2 regions of the Leclercia sp. LSNIH3 genome follow, and region 2 is predicted to be linked to the other one. Evidence: predicted binding sites of a transcription regulator. Region 2 holds the regulator's gene; the other holds the start of a gene.
What was found. The regulator sigma-54, encoded in region 2, starts transcription at its own class of promoters, with help from an activator protein. The targets are predictions, from matches to a motif close to GTTGGCACANNTTTCGCTNT.
Positions count from the first base shown of each region.

Region 1: a site for sigma-54 is predicted at 1,759-1,778, ahead of glnA (glutamate--ammonia ligase). Genes of this name have one in related genera too.

Region 1 covers NZ_CP026387.1:2,472,070-2,475,493, reverse strand. Annotated here, with positions in the region: gene typA (ribosome-dependent GTPase TypA) at 1-1,486, opposite strand, end outside; gene glnA (glutamate--ammonia ligase) at 1,876-3,285, shown strand.
Region 2 covers NZ_CP026387.1:2,986,309-2,989,732, forward strand. Annotated here, with positions in the region: gene rapZ (RNase adapter RapZ) at 1-398, opposite strand, end outside; gene ptsN (PTS IIA-like nitrogen regulatory protein PtsN) at 444-935, opposite strand; gene hpf (ribosome hibernation promoting factor) at 1,018-1,305, opposite strand; gene rpoN (RNA polymerase factor sigma-54) at 1,328-2,761, opposite strand; gene lptB (LPS export ABC transporter ATP-binding protein) at 2,809-3,424, opposite strand, start outside.

The sequences.
Region 1 (3,424 bases), 510 kb from region 2:
CTTTACCCTGACCGTTGGAGATCAGAACGCCGTTGTTACGCTGACCAACATCGCCTGGACGCACGTCGTCGTAGTGGCTGAAGGTGGAGTACAGCAGACCCGTACCGGAGGTCATGGTCATGAACTCTGAACGGAAGCCGATCAGACCACGGCTTGGGATCACGTAGTCGAGACGTACGCGGCCTTTGCCATCTGGATTCATGTTTTTCAGGTCGCCTTTACGCTCACCCAGTGCCTGCATCACAGAACCCTGGTGCTGCTCTTCGACGTCCAGCGTTACGTTTTCGAATGGCTCTTGTTTACGGCCATCGATTTCGCGGAAGATAACTTTCGGACGGGAAACCGCCATCTCGAAACCTTCACGACGCATGTTTTCGATCAGAACTGACAGGTGCAGCTCACCACGACCGGAAACACGGAATGCATCAGCGTCTGGCGTTTCTTCAACACGCAGCGCAACGTTGTGCACCAGCTCTTTGTTCAGGCGGTCAAGGATCTGACGAGAGGTAACGAACTTACCTTCTTTACCACAGAACGGAGAGGTGTTGACGTTGAAGAACATAGATACAGTTGGTTCATCAACAGACAGGGCTGGCAGCGCTTCTACCGCTTGCGTGTCGCAAATGGTGTCAGAGATGTTCAGCTCGCCCAGACCGGTGATCGCGATGATGTCGCCAGCTTCAGCGATGTCGCTCTCGATACGCTCCAGACCCAGGTGAGTCAGTACTTTACCAACTTTACCGTTACGGGTTTTACCTTCGCTATCGATGATAGTAACTTGCTGGTTAGGCTTAACTTTACCGCGCTTGATACGACCAATGCCGATTACACCAACGTAGTTGTTGTAGTCGAGCTGAGAGATCTGCATCTGCAGGGTGCCGTCAATATCAACGTTTGGCGCAGGAACACGGTCAACAATCGCCTGGTACAGCGGGGTCATGTCTTCAGCCATGTCTTCGTGGTCCAGACCTGCGATACCGTTCAGCGCAGACGCGTAAACGATAGGGAAGTCCAGCTGCTCGTCAGTTGCGTCGAGGTTTACGAACAGGTCGAAGACCTGATCCACAACCCAGTCAGGACGCGCGCCAGGGCGGTCAACTTTGTTGATAACCACGATTGGCTTCAGACCATGGGCAAATGCCTTCTTGGTTACGAAGCGCGTCTGCGGCATTGGGCCATCCATTGCGTCAACGACCAGCAGCACGGAATCGACCATGGACATTACACGTTCAACTTCACCACCGAAGTCGGCGTGCCCCGGGGTATCAACGATGTTGATACGGTAGTCATTCCATTTGATAGCGGTGTTTTTAGCGAGGATGGTAATCCCACGCTCTTTCTCCAAATCGTTGGAGTCCATCACGCGTTCTTGAGTTTCGGCACGAGAGTCGAACGTACCAGATTGCTGCAGCAGCTTATCAACCAGGGTAGTTTTACCATGGTCAACGTGCGCGATGATGGCGATATTACGCAGATTTTCGATCACAACTTTGCCTCAGGCATTTAGAAATAGCGCGTTATTGTACACGGATTAATCGCACTACAAAACAGGATCACAAACATCCCCCGCAAACAAGTATCGCAGAGATGCTTTGTGATCGCTTTCACGGAGCGGTAAAAGGGCACTTTAACGTAAATTGCACCAATATGGTGCTCAATGTTCACACTGAAGCACTATACTGGTGCAACAAAACCATCATGGTGCAGCCCTTTTGCACTATGGTGCGCATGATAACGCCTTTTTGGGGTGTTTTAAAAGTTGGCACAGATTTCGCTTTATAAAAAATACGGCAACCCGAGGCAACATTGCCTGCCTTATACAGAATTTGAAGACCTCGTTACCACGACGACAATGACCAATCTGGAGAGTTAAGTATGTCCGCTGAACACGTTTTGACGATGCTGAACGAACATGAAGTGAAGTTTGTTGATCTGCGCTTCACCGATACTAAAGGCAAAGAACAGCACGTCACTATTCCTGCTCATCAGGTGAATGCCGAATTCTTTGAAGAAGGCAAAATGTTTGACGGCTCCTCGATTGGTGGCTGGAAAGGTATTAACGAATCTGACATGGTTCTGATGCCTGACGCATCGACTGCGCTCATTGACCCGTTCTTCGAAGAATCTACCCTGATCATCCGTTGCGATATCCTCGAGCCAGGCACTCTGCAGGGCTACGACCGCGACCCACGCTCTATCGCTAAACGCGCTGAAGAGTACCTGCGCTCCACCGGCATCGCAGACACCGTTCTGTTCGGGCCAGAGCCAGAGTTCTTCCTGTTCGACGACATCCGTTTTGGTGCGACCACTTCCGGTTCTCACGTTGCTATCGATGATATCGAAGGCGCATGGAACTCCTCCACCAAATACGAAGGCGGCAACAAAGGTCACCGTCCTGCTGTTAAAGGCGGTTACTTCCCGGTTCCTCCGGTCGATTCTTCACAGGACATCCGTTCTACCATGTGTCTGATCATGGAAGAGATGGGCCTGGTTGTTGAAGCACACCACCATGAAGTTGCAACTGCTGGCCAGAACGAAATCGCCACCCGTTTCAACACCATGACCAAGAAAGCGGACGAAATTCAGATCTACAAATACGTTGTTCACAACGTTGCACACCGTTTCGGTAAAACCGCGACCTTCATGCCAAAACCAATGTTTGGTGACAACGGTTCCGGTATGCACTGCCACATGTCCCTGTCCAAGAACGGTACTAACCTGTTCTCTGGCGACAAATATGCCGGTCTGTCCGAGCAGGCACTGCACTACATCGGTGGCGTCATCAAACACGCTAAAGCGATCAACGCCCTGGCGAACCCAACCACCAACTCCTACAAGCGTCTGGTCCCAGGCTACGAAGCTCCGGTCATGCTGGCGTACTCTGCCCGTAACCGTTCTGCTTCTATCCGTATTCCGGTTGTTGCTTCTCCGAAAGCACGTCGTATCGAAGTGCGCTTCCCGGACCCAGCGGCTAACCCATACCTGTGCTTCGCAGCACTGCTGATGGCGGGTCTTGACGGTATTAAGAACAAGATCCACCCGGGCGAAGCCATGGACAAAAACCTGTACGACCTGCCGCCAGAAGAAGCGAAAGAGATCCCACAGGTTGCCGGTTCTCTGGAAGAAGCACTGAACGCGCTGGATGCAGACCGTGAGTTCCTGACGGCTGGCGGCGTGTTCACTGACGAAGCGATCGATGCTTACATCGCGCTGCGTATGGAAGAGAACGACCGTGTTCGCATGACGCCACACCCGGTTGAGTTCGAACTGTACTACAGCGTTTAATCTTCAATCCCTGTCGCGCGGATTTTTCCGCGCGAGATTGATAGTCGTTTTTTTTGTTGCCGTGGAAACTTTTCAGCCCATCTTCGGATGGGCTTTTTTCTCCACCAACAAGCTGATCTTACGCGCTTTTTACCGCAGA
Region 2 (3,424 bases):
ATCAGATCGGCACGAGAGCGCAGCGGCTCCAGCAGATCGCTTTCCTGGTCGATAGCACTTTCCAGCGACAGATTTTTGCTGGAGAGCGGATGCAGACGGCGGGTATCACTATAGCGACGGATCAGCGTATTGCGATCGGCATCAAGGAACAGCAACTGAGGTGAAAACGCCTCTGGCAAATTGCTCATCGCCTGCTCAAAGATCTCCGGCGATTCAGGCATGTTACGCACGTCGATGCTGACCGCGGCGGAGATCTGTCGATCGGCCAGCGATCTCGCCAGCTCAGGCAGCAGCACCACCGGCAGGTTATCCACGCAGTAAAAGCCCATATCTTCCAGCGCACGCAGGGCAACCGATTTGCCGGATCCCGAACGACCGCTGACGATCATCAGCACCATGTACCGTTTCTCCTCAGGACTACAGATGTCAAAGCCATCACCCGATTACGCATCATCCTGACTGCCTTCCGTTTCCGTAATGATTTGATAAAGCTCCTCATCGCTCTGTGCCGCGCGCAAACGACGACAGATGGTTTTATCCGCCAAACGTTTGGCCACCAGCGAGAGGGTGTGCAAATGTGTTTTGGTCTGATCGGCTGGCACCAGCAGGGCAAACAGCAAATCGACAGGCTGGTTATCAATGGCATCAAAGGCGATAGGTGTTTCCAGCTGAACAAACACGCCTACAGCGCGCAGCGTATCCTCTTCAAGTTTGCCATGGGGAATGGCGATGCCGTTGCCGATGCCGGTACTGCCCATTTTTTCACGGGTCAGGATCGCTTCAAACACCACTTGCGGCGGCAGGCTCAGCTGTTTTGCAGCCAGTTCACTGATGATCTCCAGCGCACGTTTTTTGCTCTGGCAGTGGACGGCACTGCGGGTACATTCCTGATTAAGGACACTGCTCAGTTGTAGAGTTGAATCGTTATTCATCATAATTTCACCTAAGCGCTAACTGTACAAAGGGCCCGTTGTGTTTCACAACAGGCCAACCTGCACCCGTTAACTGCCCGGACAATTAGTGTTGTTTCAGTTTGTCTTTATGTTTGTTTAGCTGTCGTGCCAGCTTGTCAATCAAGCCGTCGATAGCCGCGTACATGTCTTGTCCTTCCGCACTGGCATGAATTTCGCCTCCGTTAACGTGCAAGGTCGCATCCGAGATATGCGTCACTTTCTCCACTTTTAACACAATGTAGACCTGGTTGATCCTCTCGAAATACTGCTCAAGCTTGGCGAACTTAGTGTTCACAAAATCGCGCAGGGCCTCAGTAATTTCGACGTTGTGTCCAGTGATGTTGAGCTGCATAGTGTCTTCCTTATCGGTTGTGTCAGACCAGTTGTTTACGCTGGTTGGACGGCGGAATGGATAAAGACTCTCGATACTTCGCAACAGTACGGCGTGCCACCATGATACCTTGATCGGACAGCATGGTGGTTAACTTACTGTCGCTCAGTGGTTTCGCGGGGTTTTCCGCGGCGATCAATTTTTTCACCAGCGCCCGGATGGCTGTAGACGAAGCTTCGCCACCGCCTTCGGTATTGACATGGCTGGAGAAAAAATACTTAAGCTCAAAAATACCGCGCGGGCTGTGCAGATACTTCTGCGTCGTCACGCGGGAAATCGTTGATTCATGCATTTCGACGGCCTGGGCAATATCGGCCAGCACCATCGGCTTCATAAATTCTTCACCTTGTTCAAAGAAGGCCTGCTGCTGCTCCACGATGCAGCGGCTCACGCGTAGCAGCGTATCATTGCGGCTCTCGAGGCTTTTGATCAGCCAGCGCGCCTCCTGCAGGTTGCTGCGGATAAACTGGTTATCCGAGTCGTTGCGCGAACTGGTGCACATCGAGGCGTATTGCTGATTAATTTGCAGGCGCGGGATGCTGTCGGAATTCAGCTCCACGGTCCACAGGCCGTTATGCTTGCGTACCAGTACATCGGGAATAACGTACTCAGGCTCGCTTGTCTGGATGGATTGCCCCGGACGCGGATCCAACGACTGAATAAGATTGACCGCCTCTTTCAGGATCTCTTCTTTCAATCGCGTCACCCGCATCAACGAGCGGAAGTCGTGGTTGGCCAGCAGATCCAGATGCTCGCTGACGATCAGACGAGCCTCTTCCAGCCACGGCGTCTCTTTGACGAACTGCGAAAGCTGAATCAGCAGGCAGTCACGTAAATCACGTGCCGCAACGCCAATCGGATCAAAACGCTGCACGCGCTTCAGGACCGCTTCGACCTCTTCAAGATCGATCTCATCATCACCGATGCTTTCCAGAATGTCGTCCAGCGGCACGGTTAAATAGCCGGTCTCATCGACGGCATCGACAATGGAGGTGGCAATGGCGCGATCGGTATCGGAAAACGGGGTTAGCTCCACCTGCCACATCAGGTAATCCTGGAGGGACTGGGTGGTTTCGCCCTGATACACCGGCAACTCATCATCCTGGTAATCAGCGCGCGTACCGGATGGCGTGCCGGCGGTGTAGATCTCATCCCAGCTGGCATCAAGAGGAAGCTCGTCTGGCATCTCTTTTTGCTCCAGCGCGTCGACGCTGTCGAGCGTTTCGTTATCCTGCGTTTGCTGGGTTTCTACCTCGTCGTGAAGATCGGTTTGCTCAAGCAGGGGATTACTGTCCAGCGCTTGCTGAAGCTCCTGCTGAAGTTCTAGCGTCGACAGCTGCAACAGACGAATGGCCTGTTGTAACTGCGGCGTCATTGCCAGCTGTTGGCTGAGCCTTAATTGCAAACCTTGCTTCATGTTCAGAGCATTTTTCTCCGTTTAGGCGAGACTGAACTTCTACCCTATCAGAGTCTGAAGTCTTCCCCAAGATACACGCGCTTAACATGATCGTCTTCGAGGATCTGCTGCGGTGTACCGTGGGCGATAAGATGGCCCTGGCTGACGATGTAAGCACGTTCACAGACTGCCAGCGTCTCACGAACGTTGTGGTCGGTGATCAGTACGCCCAGACCACTGTCGCGCAGATGCTCAATAATCCGTTTAATGTCGATAACCGAAATCGGGTCAACGCCCGCAAATGGCTCATCGAGCAGAATGAATTTCGGGTTAGCGGCCAGCGCGCGGGCAATTTCCACACGGCGGCGTTCACCACCGGAGAGCGCCTGGCCCATGCTGTCGCGCAGATGTTCGATATGGAACTCTTCCATCAGCTCGTTGGCGCGATCCTGACGCTGCTCAGAGGTCAAATCGTCACGGATCTGAAGTACCGCCATCAGGTTGTCGAAGACGCTCAGACGACGGAAGATCGAGGCTTCCTGCGGCAGGTAGCCGATACCGCGACGCGCACGCGCGTGGAGGGGCAGCAGGCTGATGTCTTCGTCATCAATAATGATGTTACCCGCATCGCGCGGCACAATCCCTACCACCATATAAAAGGTGGTGGTTTTACCTGCACCGTTA